One region of the Arthrobacter sp. NPDC058288 genome, then DNA from elsewhere that is predicted to be linked to it. Evidence: riboswitches for the same ligand, from Rfam matches in the RefSeq annotation. Region 1 holds a riboswitch; each other region holds the start of a gene.
The links. A riboswitch is a leader RNA that binds a small molecule or an ion and turns the genes downstream of it on or off. The one in region 1 is predicted to bind S-adenosylmethionine.
Positions count from the first base shown of each region.

Region 2: linked by a shared signal. The riboswitch ahead of ACFVWT_RS19570 (bifunctional o-acetylhomoserine/o-acetylserine sulfhydrylase) and the one ahead of ACFVWT_RS04615 (aminotransferase class V-fold PLP-dependent enzyme) in region 1 are both predicted to bind S-adenosylmethionine.
Region 3: linked by a shared signal. The riboswitch ahead of ACFVWT_RS12345 (DUF1737 domain-containing protein) and the one ahead of ACFVWT_RS04615 (aminotransferase class V-fold PLP-dependent enzyme) in region 1 are both predicted to bind S-adenosylmethionine.

Region 1 is NZ_JBHVYH010000001.1:956,487-962,478, forward strand. It holds gene ACFVWT_RS04600 (fluoride efflux transporter FluC) at 1-94, opposite strand, end outside; gene ACFVWT_RS04605 (metal-dependent transcriptional regulator) at 110-823, opposite strand; gene ACFVWT_RS04610 (class I SAM-dependent methyltransferase) at 855-1,628, opposite strand; gene ACFVWT_RS04615 (aminotransferase class V-fold PLP-dependent enzyme) at 1,699-3,120, opposite strand; SAM riboswitch class IV at 3,156-3,269, opposite strand; gene hisN (histidinol-phosphatase) at 3,487-4,299, opposite strand; gene ACFVWT_RS04625 (ribosome small subunit-dependent GTPase A) at 4,340-5,455, opposite strand; gene aroA (3-phosphoshikimate 1-carboxyvinyltransferase) at 5,445-5,992, opposite strand, start outside.
Region 2 is NZ_JBHVYH010000009.1:11,621-17,612, forward strand. It holds gene ACFVWT_RS19545 (NAD(P)/FAD-dependent oxidoreductase) at 1-698, shown strand, start outside; gene hutI (imidazolonepropionase) at 710-1,921, shown strand; gene ACFVWT_RS19555 (histidine phosphatase family protein) at 1,932-2,612, opposite strand; gene ACFVWT_RS19560 (CPBP family intramembrane glutamic endopeptidase) at 2,746-3,513, shown strand; gene ACFVWT_RS19565 (VOC family protein) at 3,642-4,280, opposite strand; SAM riboswitch class IV at 4,441-4,555, shown strand; gene ACFVWT_RS19570 (bifunctional o-acetylhomoserine/o-acetylserine sulfhydrylase) at 4,613-5,929, shown strand.
Region 3 is NZ_JBHVYH010000003.1:288,180-294,171, forward strand. It holds gene ACFVWT_RS12335 (aromatic amino acid ammonia-lyase) at 1-915, opposite strand, end outside; gene ACFVWT_RS12340 (NtaA/DmoA family FMN-dependent monooxygenase) at 920-2,215, opposite strand; SAM riboswitch class IV at 2,448-2,560, shown strand; gene ACFVWT_RS12345 (DUF1737 domain-containing protein) at 2,595-2,906, shown strand; gene ACFVWT_RS12350 (rhodanese-like domain-containing protein) at 2,903-3,313, shown strand; gene ACFVWT_RS12355 (O-succinylhomoserine sulfhydrylase) at 3,314-4,522, shown strand; gene ACFVWT_RS12360 (hypothetical protein) at 4,559-4,882, opposite strand; gene ACFVWT_RS12365 (glutamate--cysteine ligase) at 4,911-5,992, opposite strand, start outside.

The sequences.
Region 1 (5,992 bases):
GGAAACCCAGGCCGTAGCGGAGCTCTGTGCCCGCCAGCGCCCCGACTGCCACCGCCGCCCACGCCCGCCAGCCCGGGTTACTGGCGGCACTCATTCTGGCAGCGCCCCTTCAGGCATCCGCCAGCCGGCATCCGGCGTGGCGGGATTCGCTGTAGACCCATAGCGCTGACGAGACCTCGTCGGCGAGGTCGAATTCGCGGTCTGCGCCTGCGGAGCCGATCCTGACCACGAGCGCTCCGCCAAACGGTTTCCGGCCCAGCACTTCGATGTCGGCGTCCAGATCGATTTCCTGCGAGGAAAGGTAGCGCAGGAGCTCGGGATTGTCGTCGCTGATCCGGGTGATCCGGCCTTTGTGTCCCTCGTCGAGTTCGCTCATCCGGTGGGCGTGCGGCATGTGGACGGTGCCGTCGGCCGCCGGGATGGGATCACCATGCGGGTCGCGCAGGGGATTGCCGAGCTTGCCGGCCATCCGCTCGATGAAGGTATCCGACACGGCGTGCTCCAGCAGTTCGGCTTCGTCGTGGACTTCGTCCCAGCTGTAGCCGAGCTCCTGGACGAGGTACGTCTCAATGAGGCGGTGCCGCCTCACCATGGAGAGCGCAAGCCGGACTCCGTCGGACGTGAGCGTGATGGCGCTGTAGGGCTTGTGGTCAACGAGGCCCTGGTCCTTGAGTTTGCGGACCATTTCCGAAACCGAGGAATTGGCGACGCCGAGCCGGAGTGCCAGCTGCGAGGAGGTGATGGGCTTGTCCTGCCACTCCGTGAAGGAGTAGATGACCTTGACGTAGTCCTCTATCGAGGAGGAGGGGGCGCCGGTCTTCACGAGTTCAAGCCTACCGCTTTGGTTACGGGACTCATGCCTTGAACGCCCGCCACGTCTGGGTCAGGTAGGGGAGTCCGATAATGTCCTCGGCGGAGTATGTCAGGTGCTCGTGGAGGTACCAGTCAAGGTTGGCGCGGACTTTGGCCCGGATGCTTTCTCCGGCGGCGAGGTAGTAGCTGCGCGACTTAGCCAGTTCGACGATGTCCTTAGTGGTCACGGGGTCTTCCCAGCGCGTCAGATGGCTCTCAAGACCGGCGAACTCCGGCCCGATCGCGGGACGGAAATCCGGCTTGTGCACGTCGCCCGCATGCATGATCCGGGAAAGCCGGTGGACCCACGGCACGGATGTGTCCAGTTGGTTCCAAATCAGCCCCAGCACTCCGCCCGGGCGAAGAATGCGGGACAGCTCGGTGCTGGCCAGGCGGGGATCACACCAATGCCATGCCTGCGCAACGGTCACGACGTCGAACGCTGCGTCGGGAAGGCCCGTGGCCTCCGCGGTGCCCACGGAAGCGGGAACGCCGGGAAGCGCCAGCCGCAGCTGGGCGAGCATGTCCGGTGAGGGATCCACTGCGGTGACAGCCAGGCCGCGCTGTACCAGCATCGCGGTGTACTTTCCCGTCCCGGCCCCGATGTCAGCGGCGTCGGACGCGCCGGCTGTCCCGCCAACGCTTCGGAGCAGCCACTCTACGGAACCGGCGGGATAGCCGGGACGGACCCGGTCATAGTGTTCGCCGCCGTCCTGGAAACTCCGGCCGAGCTCGTACCGGCGCTGGTGGTGCAGTTTGGGGCCTCCCCGTGCCACGTGCAGTCTCCTTCGGGCAGGCTGGAATTCTTACCCCTCGAATTTACCGCACGCGCCGCGACGTCAGTCTTCAGTCCTCAGTGCAGGGTGCCGCCCCGGCAGTGCCGGGGGTGTTGGGTGCCCAGTCCGGGTAGCTGCGGGTGTCGTTGGCCGGCACCCAGCGGCCCGAGTCCACAACGTAGTCCCAGCCGAGGCCGGTCCTGCGGAGTTCCTCGATGCCTGCGAGTAGGCGCTGGGCGTCCTCCAACCGGGAACCGACGCCGAAGCTTGCCCGCAGCGAGCCGGACGGCAGTCCCAGCCGCTTCAGCAGGGGGTGGGCGCAGAAGCGGCCGTCGCGCAGGCCTACGCCGTGCTCCGCGGAGAGGTAGGCTGCCACAAGGCCGGCGTCGTAGCCAGCGACGGAGAAGTTGACCACACCGATGGTGTCCGTGGCGTGGTCGGTGTCGCTGAAGATCTGGTGGACAGTGACGCCGTCGATCTTCCGCAGTCCCTCGACGAGGAAGGACCGGATGGCCGTCTCGTGGGCGTGCCACAGGTCCTGGTCCAAGGCGCCGATGACCTGGGTGGCCCGGGCCAGGGTGGCGGCCCCAAGGACGTTCGGTGAGCCGCCTTCATGCCGTGCCGGCCCTGTAGTCCAGCTGACGGAGTCCAGCCGGGCCTCACGCACGGCTCCGCCGCCTGCGAGGTGGGGCGTCCCGGCGTCGAGCCAGTCCGGCCGGCCCACGAGGACGCCGCTGCCAAACGGCGCGTACAGCTTGTGGCCTGAGAAGGCGAGGTAGTCGACGTCGTCCGCGGCGATGTCGATGCGGCGGTGCGGGGCCAGCTGCGCCGCGTCCACAACGATCCTGGCGCCGTGTTCGTGGGCCAGTGCGGCCAGTTCGCGGATGGGAAGGATCTCGCCGGTGACGTTGGAGGCGCCCGTGACGGCCAGCAGGCTGATGTCACCCTGCTGGAGCTCGGAACGAAGATTCTCCAGGGTGGCGGTGAGCGTGGGGGCGGCAACAACACTCCGGTGCGGCACTCCCTGCCAGGGGAGCAGGTTGGCGTGGTGTTCGATGTCGAGGTACAGCACCTCGCCGGTGTGTCGGCCGTCGGCCACCGGCAGGCACCCGGCCAGCAGGTTCAGTGAGTCCGTGGTGTTCCGGGTGAAGATGACGGAATCGTCCGACCTGCCGCCCACGAACCCGCGGACGATGTCCCGGGCATTTTCATACACCGACGTGCTGATCTGCGAGGCATAGCCGGCGCCGCGGTGCACGCTGGCGTAGTACGGCAGGATCTCGTTGAGGTAGGCGGAGACAACGGACAGCGCCGGGGCCGATGCGCCGTAGTCCAGGTTCGCGTAGCGGACGTGGCCGCCCTGGATCAGCGGAGCCTGGATCTCCGCGCCGGTAACGGCTGAGAGGGGGCGCTGGGCGACGGTGAACCGCGGGTCCAGAAGGCCTGTAGCGGAAGAGGTTGCGGCATTTGCGGGGAAAGTGGCAGTAGTCATGGGGACCTCACTGTGAAGGGACCCCGCACTCCGGGGATCCGCGCTTGCCGGGTCCGTTCCGGACCGGCCTGGTCGTCACCCGGGGCACCCCACCGCGAATGGAGGGTTGCCGGCCAGCAAACCGGGGTTTAGCGCTGGCACTCGTGACCTGTTTCGAGATTAGGACATTCACCGGGCCGCGGGAAAGTCGCGGCAATTATTAAGCCCTTTGTTACGCGCGTCGGCAGAAGGGGGATTGCGCCGAATATAACGACGGCGGACACCCCCCGAGGGGGTAATCCGCCGTCGTTTATTCGGTCCCCGGTTGATATGCCTCCGGTGGACAAACCCGCGCCGAAACCGCTTGGCAGCGGGCCGGGTCGCGCGTCAGAGGAGGTCGTCGAGTTCCGGGTTCAGCCGCTTGAGGACCTCGGAATGAAGAATCGAATTGGTGGCCAGGGCGTTTCCGCCGAAGGGGCCGTCCACTCCTTCCAACGAGGTGAAGCGTCCGCCGGCTTCGGTGACAATCGGCACCAAAGCCGCCATGTCATAGAGGTTCAGTTCAGGCTCGCAGGCGATGTCCACGGACCCCTCGGCCACCATGCAGTAGGACCAGAAGTCACCGTAGGCGCGGGTCCGCCAGACTTCCTCAGTGAGACCCAGGAATTCGTCCAGGTTGCCCCGTTCCTTCCAGCCGCTGAGGCTCGAGTAGGAGAGGGAGGCGTCCGACAGCTTGGACACGTTGGAGACCTTGAGCCGGGTGGCGGCAGCAAGCGACCGTCCCATGTAGGCGCCCGCACCTTTCGCCGCCCACCAGCGTTTTCCCAGCGCCGGCGCGCTGACCAGTCCAACCACAGGCTCACCTTCATCCACGAGGGCGATCAGGGTGGCCCACACCGGCACGCCGCGGACGAAGTTCTTGGTGCCGTCGATCGGGTCGATGATCCAGCGGCGGGAACCATGTCCCGAACTGCCGAACTCTTCGCCGAGGACGGCATCTCGCGGACGGGAACGGGAGAGCTGGCCGCGGATGGACTCTTCAGCTGCCTTGTCAGCATCCGTTACCGGCGTCAGATCCGGTTTGGTTTCAATCTGAAGATCCAGCGCCTTGAAGCGGCTCATGGTCTGGGAGTCAACAGAGTCGGCCAGGACATGGGCGAGGCGCAGGTCATCGTTGTAGCTCGAAGCGGGTTGGGTCATGGTTCCAAACTACCGTCTCTGCAGCCGGCGGGCCGGGATGTCATGAAACGATGCCGAGTTCCTTGGCGTCCTGTGCTTCCATCCGGGGGTCTGTGCCGAGCAACCGCCGAAGGGATGCCAGGCGCGCCGCGCCGGACGGGCCAGCGTGTCCTTCGGCCACCCAGGCGTCCACACCGCAGTTGACGGCGGAGGCATCGTGCTTGCAGCCGCGTTCACAGGCATCCGTGCCGGGTTCGAGATCGGGGAACGAACGCAGGATCCGGTCCGGATCCACGTGGGCAAGGCCGAAAGACCGGATGCCGGGCGTGTCTATGATCCAGCTACCGGCGGGCGCGTCACTGATCCGCAGGGCAAGCGCGGACGACGACGTGTGCCGTCCCCTCCCGGTGACGGCGTTGACGCCTCCCGTGGCCCGCTCGGCACCCGTCAGGGCATTGACCATGGTGGACTTCCCCACGCCGGAATGGCCGAGCATCACGGTGACCTTGCCGTCGAGGTGGGCCCGCAGCTGCGAGACGGCGTCACTGTCCAGGCGGGCTGACAGCCCGTCATCGGAGCGTGCATCGATTCCGGAGGCCGCGGCGTCCGCAGTCCGGCTGATGATCACCGGAAAATCGAGGTGCCGGTAATTGGACAGGAGTTCCGTGGGATCTTTGACGTCTGCCTTGGTGACCAGCAGCAACGGCTCAATCCCGGCGTCGTAGGCCGCCACCAGTGCGCGGTCAATAAAGCCTGTGCGCGGCTCGGGATTGGCGGCGGCAACCACCACTACAAGCTGGTCCGCGTTCGCCACTACCGCCCGTTCGATGGGATCCGTGTCATCGGCGCTGCGCCGCAGCAGCGTGCGGCGGTCCTGGATCTTCACGAGCCGCGCCAGGGTGTCCGGCGCCCCCGAAACATCGCCCACCAGGGACACGAAGTCTCCGGCCACCACGGGTGAGCGGCGCAGTTCGCGGGCGCGCGCGGCAATCACCGTGCGCTCGTTCCCGCTGTCCTCGCCCACCACGGCCGTATAGCGCCCGCGGTCCACCGTGATGATCCGGCCGGTCACGGCGTCGTCGTAGCTGGGCCGGTCCTTGGTCCGGGGCCGCGAACCCTTCTTGTTGGGTCGGATCCGGATATCGGACTCGTCCCAGGAACCGGTGCTACGCCCCACTGGCCTGTTCCGTCTGCCGGCCCGGCTGTCGTGTCAGCATGGCTTCCCACAGTTGCGGAAAGTCCGGCATCGTCTTGGACGTGGTGCCGATGTCTTCCACCTCCACGCCGGGAACGGCGAGGCCCAGGATTGCCCCGGCGGTGGCCATTCGGTGGTCCGCGTAGCTGTGTACGACGCCGCCGTGGAGTTGGGCGGGCCGGATCACCAGGCCGTCGGAGGTTTCCTCGGCGTCCCCGCCCAGGCGGTTGATCTCCGTGACGAGTGCGGCGAGCCGGTCCGTCTCGTGGCCGCGGAGGTGCGCAATGCCGGTGAGCCGCGACGGACCCGTGGCCAAGGCGCACAGCGCGGCTACTGTCGGTGCAAGTTCGCTGGTGTCGGCAAAGTCCGCACCCGTGATTTCGGGCCCGCCGGTGACGGTGAGTGTGCCGTCGTCCAGCGTGACCGTGGCGCCCATTGAAGTCAGGATGCTGCGCCAAAGGTCGCCCACCTGCGTGGTGGGGGAGGGCCAGTTGGGAATACGGACCGTGCCCCGGGTCG
Region 2 (5,992 bases), on a different contig from region 1:
ACCACCGGCGCCGTGCCGAGGCGGGCGGGGTGGACATCATCACCGGAGCCAAGGTCCATTCCGCCCAGCGGCTGGGGTCCGGCTGGGAGCTCGGGGCCGGCCAGGAAGCGTTCCAGGCCGGGATCGTGGTCAATGCTGCCGGGGCCTGGGCCGATGAACTGGCCGTGATCAGCGGCGTGGAGAAGCTCGGCCTCCAGCCGTACCGGCGCACGGCGGCGATTGTCGACGTCGAACGTCCCCTCCCGGATTCCTGCCCCATGGTGGCGGCAGCGGACGAATCGTTCTACTTCCGCAAGGAAGGACGGGACGTGCTGATTTCGCCGTCGGAATCCGTGCCGAGCGGGCCTGAGGACGCGAAGCCCTACCCGGGCGATGTCGAGGCGCTGGTGGCGCGGCTCAACGCGGTGACCACCATGGGCATCAGGAACGTCAAGTCCGCGTGGACCGGCCTGCGCACCGAAGCTGCCGACGGCGTCCCGGTGGTGGGGTTCGACGCCGAAGCCACCGGATTCTTCTGGCTCGCCGGACAGGGCGGTTACGGTTTCCAGACCTCGTCCGGCATTGCTGAGCTCGCAGCCGACCTCATCCTGGCAGGGCCGTCGGCGGGGCAGGGCGCCCGGGACGAGGACGCCGGGCTCAGTCCGGCATCCCGGACAGCGGTTGCGCTGGCCGCAACCCGCTGGTCCATCCGGCACTGAAGAATGGACCCATGAGCACCCTGATCACCAACATTGCCGAGCTGATGACCCAGGACGCGGAGCACCGCGTCCTCAAGGACGCCGCCGTGGTGATCGAGGGGGAGCGGATTTCGTGGATCGGGCCGTCGTCGGCCGCGCCGGCCGCTGACGATGCCGTAGACGCGGGAGGCCGGGCGCTGCTGCCGGGCTGGGTGGACTCGCACACCCACCTGATCTTTGCCGGTGACAGGACTGCGGAGTTCGAGGCCCGGATGGCCGGCGAGAGTTACAGCGCCGGCGGCATCGCCGTGACCACTGGCGCCACCCGCGGGACAAGCGACTTCGACCTCACCAGGCTGGCCCTGGGCCGCGTGGCCGAAGCCGTCTCGCAGGGCACCACGTACTTGGAAACCAAGACCGGCTACGGCCTGGACGTGGAGAACGAAACGCGCAGCGCGCGCATCGCGTCGACTGTGGCTGACGAAGTCACCTACCTGGGCGCCCATCTGGTCCCCGCCGGGAACGACCCCGACGAATACACCGACCTGGTGTGCGGGCCCATGCTGGCGGCCGTCCTGCCCTATGTCGGCTGGGCGGACGTGTTCTGCGAGCAGGGGGCGTTCACCGAGGAACAGTCGCGCCGAGTGCTGCAGGCCTGCAAGGATGCGGGCCTTGGCCTGCGCGTGCACGGCAACCAGTTGGGAGAGGGGCCCGGGGTGCGGTTGGCGGTTGAATTCGGGGCCGCCAGCGTGGACCACGTGAACTACCTGTCCCGCGCCGACGTCCACGACCTCGCGGACAGCTGGTCCGGCTGGGAATCGGCGGCCGGCGCCGGAACGCGGGGGACTGTCGCCACGTGCCTGCCGGCCTGCGACCTCTCCACCCGCCAGCCGCTGGCACCGGGACGGGAACTGCTCGACGCCGGTGTGCAGCTCGCCCTGGCCTCGAACTGCAACCCCGGTACCTCCTACACCAGCTCGATGGCCTTCTGCGTCACCACGGCCGTGCTCCAGATGCGGCTCAGCGTCCACGAGGCCGTCCGGGCCGCCACGTACGGGGGCGCGCTGGCGCTGCACCGCGACGAGGGGAACGACGCCGACGGCGAACGCGCGGTCGGTTCGATCGCCGTCGGGCACCGCGCGGACCTCCACCTGCTCAACGCCCCCTCCGCCACCCACCTTGCCTACCGGCCGGGCATCCCGCTGACCCACGCCGTCTGGCGGGCCGGCGTGCGGGCGCGTTGAAACGCGGCCGCTAGAAGATCATGGGCGGAGCGTCCAGGACTGTCTCGTCCACGCGGCGGTCCTCCCACTGGCTGAACGGCTTGTCCAGTTCGTACTTGCCTTCATCCGTGCGCACCAGGGTCCGCACTTCGGCGTTGTCCGGGTTGTTGAGGGATTCGAAATACTCCACGGACCAGTGGAACCAGCGCATGCAGAACAGCCTCATGGTGAGCCCGTGCGTCACGAAGAGGGCGTTCGGGGCGTAGCTGGGCTTGGACCAGTGCCGGTGCAGTGTTTCCATGAAGGAGGAGATCCGGTCGTAGACATCGGATCCGGATTCACCCTCCCTGAACCGGTAGAAGAAGTGGCCGTAGGCGTTCCGGAGTTCTTTTTGGTCCTCGATGTCCCCGGCGATCTGGAAGTTCGCCCAGTCCTGTTCACGAAGCCTGGGTTCCTCGATAATCCGCTCTACAAGCGGTCCCAGATTGAGCGCTTCGAGAGTCTGGTAGGCCCGGAGGTACGGCGAGACGTAGACACACACCTGCCGGCCGTCCAGTTCCCGGCGGATCTCCTCGCCTGCGGCCCGGGCCTGTGCAAGGCCGAGTTCGGTCAGTGGTATCCGGTAATCGGGCACCCGGTTATAAATGGAGGTGTCGGCATTGGCGGCTGACTGGCCGTGCCGGATCATGATGATTTTTCCGGGCGCACTCATAAATTCCAAGCATAGGCCCCGGGCAGCGCGGCCACGTGGATGTGTTGCCCCCGCGACCAGCCGGAAGCGGCGGCCCCGACCAGCCGGAAGCGGCGGACAGGAAAGAACCAGAAAGGGAAGGCAAGATAGGAACATGCTGGTTCCCTCCCGCCGTCGTCTGCGGTTAGAAGTCTGGATTGTCCTCGGTCTGTCGCTAGGGCAGTCGGCCGTGTATTCGGTGGTGCAGTTGCTGGACAAGCTGACGCGGGCACCTCTTGCGGAGGGGACCTCCACCCTTAACCGCTCCCAGAGCAGCCGCGAATATTTCGACCTGACCTACCAGCTGCTGGATATTGTTTTCGCCCTGGTGCCGGTGGTGCTGGTCATCTATTTCCTCACCGAGCACCGGAAGTCGGGGGAGTCCGGCGCTTCGGCCTTCCGCAAACTCGGCTTCACCTTCGCCCGCCCGGGGAAGGACCTGCTGCAGGGGCTGGGCCTGGCAGCGCTGATCGGCATCCCTTCCCTGGGGCTCTATGCGGCCGGACGGGCGCTGGGCATCACCACGGCCATCATCCCCAGCGCGCTGGACGCCTATTGGTGGACCATCCCGGTGCTGATTCTCTCCGCCGTACGGCACGGGATCGTGGAGGAAGTCATCGTGGTGGGGTACCTGCTGGACAGGCTCGGGAAGTTCGGCTGGAGCATGCCGCTGGCCATCTTCGCCAGCTCCATGCTCCGCGGCAGCTACCACCTCTACCAGGGCTTCGGCCCGTTCATCGGCAACGCCGTGATGGGTGTTGTTTTCGCCTGGGTGTACACGAAGACCCGCCGCGTGATGCCCCTGGTGATCGCCCATGCGCTGCTGGACGTTGTGGCGTTCGTCGGCTTCAGCCTGTTCGGCAAGGCCATCGGGCTGGGCTAGCCGGCAACCTCTTAAAAGGATTCGGCCGCTATCGGTGGGTGACGTCGTTGGCACCCGCTGATAGCGGCCGAAGTTTGTCAGGGCAGCGCGCTGCCCGTGGCCCGGAGGGCCACACGGTGGAACAGGGGTTAGATGGTTACCGCGCCGGAGGCGGTTTCGAACGTGACGGAGAGGATTCCCGGCGTCCCCTTCGGGGCGACCCATTCAACAGCCACATCCTCCAAGGGCTTCTCGACCGGTTGACCGAGCCATTCCGTGACGCGCTCGGCCGAACCGGCGATGGTGAGGCTGGACATCTTAACGTTGCTCGGGTAGGCGTTGGACGGGTGAAGCTCCGGGTCGCCTTCCCACTTGAGCATGTACGGCACCTGCGGGTCTGCGATAAGGCCCAGGATGCCGATCTGCTTCCAGACAAGTTCGCGGCCGTCCGGGAACTTGCGGTTGCCGTTAACGGCCGAGCGGCCGAGGCGTTCTTCGAACGGTGCCAGGTCGTCCACTTCGACGCACCAGCCCATCCAGCCGCCGCCCGCTGCGGAGCGTGCCCGGACAGCCTGCCCGAACGGAGCTTTGTCGGATGCCGGGTGGTCCAGGACCTCCACGACCTCCAGGTATTTGTGCCCGGCCAGCGGGATAATCATGTTGCGGGTGCCAAAACGGGGGTGTACCCCGCCCTTCACGGCTTCGACGCCGAGGGCGGTTGCAATACGTTCGGTGGTGGCAGCCAAGCCATCTTGTTCACAGGCGTAAGAGACGTGATCCATGCGCATGCCCTCATCTTGGCACTTTGTGATGGAGCTCTCAGCTAAGGGTGTCCTTACCAAGATGGGACGTTATGGCGGACGGCCCCAAAGCCCACGAAATACCGCAGCCGACGTCCTTCGTCATAAACCTATTCAGACGGTTTGCTCCGCTCCTACACTGGGTCCAGGTCATGAGCGCCAGCATTGAGCCCCGGCTTGCTGGCCGGCAACCCTCGTTCCGCGGTGGGGTGCCCCGGGTGAGGACCTGGCCTCCGGCAACCGCCGGACGGCAAGCGCGGCACCAGACCCGGCCCGGCACGTGCGCCGGCCCCGGTGCCCTTCCCTAGAAGGAGCCTCCAATGTCCAATGCCTGGTCTTTCGAAACACGCCAGATCCACGCCGGCCAGGAGCCGGACAGCGCCACCGGCGCCAGGGCCCTCCCCATTTACCAGACGACGTCCTTCGTGTTCCCCAGTGCCGAAAGCGCCGCCAACCGTTTCGCGCTGGCCGAGCTGGCGCCCATCTATACCCGCATCGGCAATCCAACCCAGGACGCGGTGGAGCAGCGCGTGGCCAGCCTTGAAGGCGGGCTGGCGGCGCTGCTGCTCAGTTCGGGACAGGCCGCCGAGACATTCGCCATCCTCAACGTCGCCGAAGCCGGCGACCACGTGGTGGCCAGCCCCAGCCTCTACGGGGGCACGTACAACCTGCTGGCCCACACCCTGAAGAAGTTCGGCATCTCGGTGACGTTTGTGGAGGACCCGGACAACCTCCAGCAGTGGAAGGACGCCGTCCGGCCCAACACCAAGCTCTTCTTCGCCGAGGTGGTGTCCAATCCGCGCCAGGACGTCCTGGATATTGAAGGCGTTTCCGGCGCCGCCCACGAGGCAGGCGTCCCGCTGATCGTGGACAACACTCTGTCGACGCCGTACCTCATCCGGCCGCTGGAGTGGGGCGCCGACATTGTGGTCCACTCGGCAACGAAGTACCTTGGCGGCCACGGCAGCGCGATCGCCGGTGTAATCGTGGACTCCGGCAACTTTGATTTCGGCAAGGACCCGGAGAAGTTCCCGGGGTTCAACACCCCTGACCCCACCTACAACGGGCTTGTCTACGCCAGGGACCTCGGCGCCGGGGGCGCCCTGGGCGCGAATCTTTCCTACATCCTCAAGGCCCGCGTCCAGCTGCTGCGTGACCTCGGCTCCGCGGTGTCCCCGTTCAACGCCTTCCTTATCGCCCAGGGCCTGGAAACCCTGAGCCTGCGCGTCGAGCGCCACGTTGCCAACGCCGTGGGCGTCGCCGAATGGCTGGAGGCCAGGGACGACGTCGAATCCGTTGCCTACGCGGGCCTGCCGTCCAGCCCCTGGTACGAGCGCGGCCGCAAGTACGGACCCAAGGGCACCGGTGCGATCGTTTCCTTCAACATCGCCGGCGGGGCCGAGGCCGGCAAGCGTTTCGTGGATGCGCTGGAACTGCACTCGCACGTGGCAAACATCGGTGACGTGCGCTCGCTGGTCATCCACCCGGCGTCCACCACGCACAGCCAGCTGACAGCGGAACAACAGGCGGTGGCAGGGGTCACTCCGGGGCTGGTCCGTCTTTCGGTGGGGCTGGAGCACATCGACGACATCATCGCCGACCTCGACGCCGGGTTCCGCGCCGCCAAGGGCGACTGACGCGTATGACTCCCGGCGCCTCGACGCCGGGAGTCATATTGCTGTCACATTCTTCGCCATTGC
Region 3 (5,992 bases), on a different contig from region 1:
GATCTGGCACCGGACGGCGCCGTGGGTCTGGGGTGCCGCCCGGAAGGAAAGGGCGTCCTGCACCGAAACCTCCCGCTCCGAGTCCTCCAGCCACCCGCCCTCGAGGAGCCGCAACACATGGGCCGCTGTGACCGCTTGCCCGTGCACGGCTTTGGCAGCCTGCACAGCCGGTGAAAACGGGCTGAGGTTGCCGCCGCCGTCGTGCCTTGCGGTCGCCTCAAGCGACAGCGCGAGCGCCGTGTCCGCAAGGTCGGCGAGCCGCAGGATGCGGTGCAGGACCAGCGCGCCGACGCCGATGGAATAGGAGTTGGAGCTGACCAGGGCCAGGGCTTCGCCGGGCGCCAGTTCCAGCGGAGCCAGCCCGGCGTCGGCCAGCGCCTGGCCGCCGGGCACCAGCTGCCCGTCCGACCCCACGGCCTGGCCCTCCCCGATGGCGACGGCGGCCACCGCGGCCAGCTGGGTGAGGTCGGCGGACCCTACGGATCCTTCGCGCGGGATGGCGGGGACCACGCCCCGGTTGAGCATGTCGGCATAGAAGCGGGCTGTTTCCGGCCGGACTCCGGAGCCGCCGCGGCTGAAGCCCACCAGCCGTGCCAGAATCACTGCCCGGACCTCATCAGCGCCCAGCAGGTCCCCCACGCCGCTGTTGTGGTACCGCACCACCTGCACCTGGTAGGCGAGGATCGACGTCTCCTCCACAGCGGTGTCGCGCCCGGAGCCGAGCAAAGTGTTGAGTCCGTAGACGCGGTGGCCGGAATCGATGGCCTGCTGCACCACCTCACGCGAGAGCCCGATCAGCTCCTGGGCGTCCACGCTCAGGACGAACTTCACGGCCGGATCGGCCGCGGCTTCAGCGATGTCCCTGGCGCGCAGGTGCGCCGTGCCGATCAGGAAGGTGCCGCTGCCGTCGCCCATGGCACTAGAAGTCCAGCAGGTTCCGGCGGAAGCCGCCGTCGCCATAGCTTGTCCGGAGCAGCCCGCGGCGCCGCAGCACCGGGGCCAGCCGGTCCAGCACGCCGTGAACCGTGGCCGGATCAACGAAGCCGGAGAACAGGAAGCCGTCCCCGCCCACCCGGACGCCGGTTTCCTCAAGGTAGTCGGCGATCTCCTCGACCGTGCCGATGATGCTGTCCCCCGCGCCGCCGCTGCGGGCCTGCAGGAGCTGGCGCAGCGTGGACCCGGGAGGGCCCGCCTTGGCGAAATGGTCCAGGGTGCCCTGGTTGCTGTTCGTGGTGAGCTCAGGGAGGGTGGCGTCGAGGTCGAACTGTTTGAAGTCGATCACGGAAAGGTAGGAGATGGAGTTCAGCTGGCTGTCGATGTCGCGCTGCGTCAGTTCCCGGCGCTGCTCCCGGAGCTCGTCGGCTTCGGCGCGGGAGCCCACCACGGCGGGCTTGAGGACATACAGCACCTTGACGTCGTCGGGGTTCCGCCCTGCCGCCGCCGCCTCGGCCCGGATCGAATCGCGGTAGGCCTTCATGCCGTCCGCTCCCCTGGCCAGGCCGATCGCGACGTCGGCGTTGCCGCCCGCGAATGCCTTGCCCCGCGGGGACGCCCCGGCCTGAACCAGGACGGGTTCCTCAGGCAGCGGCGCGGTGTTGAGCGGGCCCCGGACCTTGAAGAAGCGGCCGTTGTGGTTGATCGGGTGAACCTTCGTATGGTCCGCGAAGATCCCGGCGTCCGCATCCTCGACGATGGCGTCCGGATCCCAGCTGTGCCAGAGCTTGCGCACCACCTCCACGAATTCCTCCGCTTTTTCGTAGCGGAGGTCATGCTCGATCTGCTGGTCCAGCCCGTAGTTCTGCGCGGCCAGGTCGCTGCCGGAGGTCACCACGTTCCAGCCCAGCTGGCCGTTGGAGAAGTGCTGCAGGGTGGCCAGCAGGCGGGCCGCGGTGAACGGCGGGTAGAAGGACGCGCTCACCGTGGGAACAATGCCCAGGTGTTCCGTGGCGGAGAGCAGGTAGGGCACCAGGGCCAGCGGATCGTGTTTGGGCGCGAAGGACGCCTGCGCCAGCGACACTTCAGCGGTCCCGCCGTAGGTGTCCGGCACCGTGAGGGAATCCTCGATGATGAACAGGTCCAGCCCCGCACGTTCGAATTCCCGCACGGCGTGCTGGTAAACGGCGGGTTTCTTCCAGTCGTACCCGATGCCGTACCCCGGCGTGCCCCAGCCCTGAACGCCGAAACCGTGACCCACGAACCAACCGAAGTGCAGCATGGGACTGACTGTATTCCGGTTCGATTCGTTCATAGCTGCCTGATTTCATCCGGCGTTACGGCGGTTCATCTCCCGTCATTATCCTCCCGGCATGGACTTTTGTAACCGCAATATGGGGTCACTCACGGGGCACCGGAAACGCGGAGGCGGCGCCGCTTTCGGCTGTGTCCCGTTACGGAAGATGACGACGACGGCGGTGCGGGCCGCCGTCGTAAGTGTTACGTTTTTGGGGAGTAATGAGAACCGGCGCCAAGCCCTGACTGGCCGGTCGGCAACCCTCCTTCCGCGGCGGGGTGCCTCAGGTGAATACTCGGCATATCGATATTCGAGCTGCAAGCGTGAGAGAAGGAGATCCGTCGTGTCCGACGCACCCGCACCGCTGGCCCCGGCCGCCAACCCGGCCGCCGCTGACCAGGAACAACCGGCCCTGCCGCAGGAAAAGCTGGCCTACCGGCTCATCACCGGCCCCGACGACCGCTCCTTCTGCGAGCGCATCTCCGCGGCCCTTGCCGATGGCTATGTCCTGCACGGAGGCCCGGCGGCAACCTTCAACGGCACCAGCGTGATCGTGGCCCAGGCCGTGATCCTGCCAGCGGCCGTCGCCAGTTCGGACGCTGCAGTGGCAACCGCAGTGGACGAACTTGAGTTCGACGCCGATTTCCCGGGCGAAGGCTTCGAGGGCCACGCATGAGCTACGCCGGAGACCTGAGCCCGCAGGACGCCTGGGCCAAACTGGAGCAGGGCGCCGTCCTGGTGGATGTCCGCACCGAGGGCGAGTGGGCGCACATTGGCATCCCGGACACCAAGGCCACGGACAACGATCCCCTCTTCATCCAGTGGACCTTCCCCGGCGGCATCCCCAACCCGGATTTTGTCGACCAGCTGAAGCAGCAGGCCCCCGAGGACTCCGGCGTCGAACTGGTGTTCCTCTGCCGTTCCGGCGTACGGTCCGTCGCCGCGGCAATCGCCGCCACGCGGGCCGGGTTCACCGCATACAACGTCCTCGAAGGCTTTGAAGGGGAACCGGACCGTTTCGGCGAACGCACCGTCAACGGCTGGAAGAACCGCGGCCTGCCCACCAACCTCGGAAAGAACTAAGTGACCTTCAATCCCGACGCCGCCGGCTGGAGCCCCGACACCCAGGCTGTCCGCGGCGGACTTGACCGCACCAATTTCCAGGAAACCGCCGAGCCGATCTTCCTCAACTCGGGGTTCGTCTACGAATCCGCGGCAGCTGCCGAGCGGGCATTCACCGGCGAGGACGAACGGTTTGTCTACTCCCGCTACGGCAACCCGTCCGTCGCCACCTTCCAGGAACGCCTCCGGCTGCTTGAAGGCACGGAAGCGTGCTTTGCGACGGCGTCCGGCATGTCCGCCGTCTTCACGGCGCTGGGTGCCCTGCTGGCTGCCGGCGACCGGGTGGTTGCTGCCCGCTCACTGTTCGGCTCCTGCTTTGTGATCCTGAACGAGATCCTGCCCCGGTGGGGCGTCGAAACGGTGTTTGTGGACGGCCCGGACCTGGAACAGTGGCGCGCCGCCCTTTCGGAGCCGACGACGGCGGTCTTCTTCGAGTCGCCGTCCAACCCGATGCAGGAAATCGTGGACATCGCCGCGGTCAGCGAACTGGCGCACGCGGCAGGGGCGACCGTCGTCGTCGACAACGTCTTTGCCACTCCGCTGCTGCAGCGCTGCGGCGAGCTCGGCGCGGATGTGATTGTGTACTCCGGCACCAAGCACATCGACGGCCAGGGCCGCGTCCTGGGCGGCGCCATCCTCGGCACCAAGGAGTTCATCGAAGGCCCGGTCAAGCAGCTGATGCGCCACACCGGGCCTGCGCTTTCCGCCTTCAACGCCTGGGTGCTGACGAAGGGCTTGGAAACCATGGCGCTGCGCGTCAACCATTCCTCGGCCTCCGCGCTCCGCCTGGCCGAATGGCTGGAGAACCAGCCGGCGGTCAGCTGGGTCAAGTACCCGCTGCTGAAGTCCCACCCGCAGTATGAGCTGGCGGCCAAGCAGATGAAGGCCGGCGGCACCGTGCTGACGCTGGAGCTTTCGCCCTCAGGGGGCCGGAGCGCGAAGGAAGCAGCCTTTGCGCTGCTGGACGCGCTGCGGATCATCGACATTTCCAACAACCTTGGCGATGCCAAGACGCTCATCACCCACCCGGCCACCACGACGCACCGCGCCATGGGGCCGGAGGGCCGCGCGGCGATCGGGTTGAGCGACGGCGTGGTCCGGCTGTCCGTGGGACTCGAGGATGTTGACGACCTCATGCGCGACCTGGAGCAGGCGCTCAAGCAGATCTGAGGGACGGCTACCTGTTTCTTCCTGCCCCGCCGAACGTCAGGTGTCCAGTTCCCAGTGCAGGCGGATCGCTTCGGCTATCGGGCCGGCCGCAACGTCCACGGTGAAAGCCACGGGCGCGGTTCCGGTCTCTTCGATGACGGTGTCATGGTAGACGCGCCCGCATGCCGGGCACAGCGTGTAGAGGTCCTCGTCCCCCGGCCACTCGGCCAGCCCGGGCGGGACGGGAGTTCCCTCGCCAAGGTGCACGGGCATGCCTTCGGAGTTGGCCTGGATCAGCCCCTCGTCGCTGACGGTGTTTCCGCAGACGCAGGTGATGGTGGTGACATCGTGTCCCGTGACTGTTGCGTATTCGGTTTCCATGGCGCGCTCCGGGGTAGTAGGAACCTGTTCACGACTGGCGGACGCGCAACAGCACGGGCGCCTTCTCGCGCGCGGTGATGGCCTCGGTCCGGCGCATGCTCACGTCCACAGCGTGGGCGACCACTGCGGCCAGCCCGGCAGCGGCGTCCGAGGTCCTGGCAAGGCCTTCCTGCATGGCAACACGCTGTTGTTCCGAACCGGTCCCCCGGCCCAGGATTCTCCGCACGCCTTCCCGGGCAAGTTCCAACTCGTCCTGTTCCGCCAGGACTGGCGCCACATAGTCCACCAGCGCGTCCACCACTTCCTCTGCGGGAGCGGGACGGAACGTGCCGAAATCCAGAAGGTCTCCCCGGAGCCCGCAGTTGCTCGCCTGCCACGCGGCCATCCGCAGCAGCACCGTCGGCACGGGCGAGGGGTCCACACCGGCCCGCCATTCCCTGCTGGCCGATTCCACCAGGCCGCGCACCAGGACGGCGATCAGGGCGGCGTCCTCGGCCTGCAGGCAGACGTCCGCAACCCGGACTTCCACGGTGGGATGGTTGCGGGAAAGCCTCGCGTCAAAATAGATCATGCCTTCGTCAAGCAGCACGCCGCTGTCCAGCAGCCGGGTGACCACGCGGCGGTACATGGAGTGCGTCCCGAAGATCTGCGAGGGACCCGACGTCGGCCAGCGGTTCCAGGCCTGCGTGCGGTAACTCTCGAAGCCGGTTTCCACGCCGTTCCAGTACGGCGAGTTCGCGCTGAGCGCGGTGAGCACCGCCAGCTTGTCCCTGATCCGGTCGATGACGGCCACGCCTTCTTCCGGGGATTCGACGAAAGTGTGGACGTGGAACCCGCAGGTCAGCTGCTCGTGGACGGTGAGGCCAAAGCGCTCCTGCATGGTGGCATAGCGGGGATTCGGCGTGGTGTGCGTCGTGGAGGCAATCGGCGAAGTCGCCAGCGCGGCCACCCGCGCATTGTGCTTCTTCGCGGCGGTGTCCGCCAGGGCCCGGCCCTGGAGGATCTGGAGGAGCAGCTCCTCATAGTTCAGGCACGGGCGGGTTTGCGTTTCGATCTGCTCGAGTTTCAGTTCGGCAGTCAGTCCGGTGTCGTTGTCGTCACGGGTTGGAT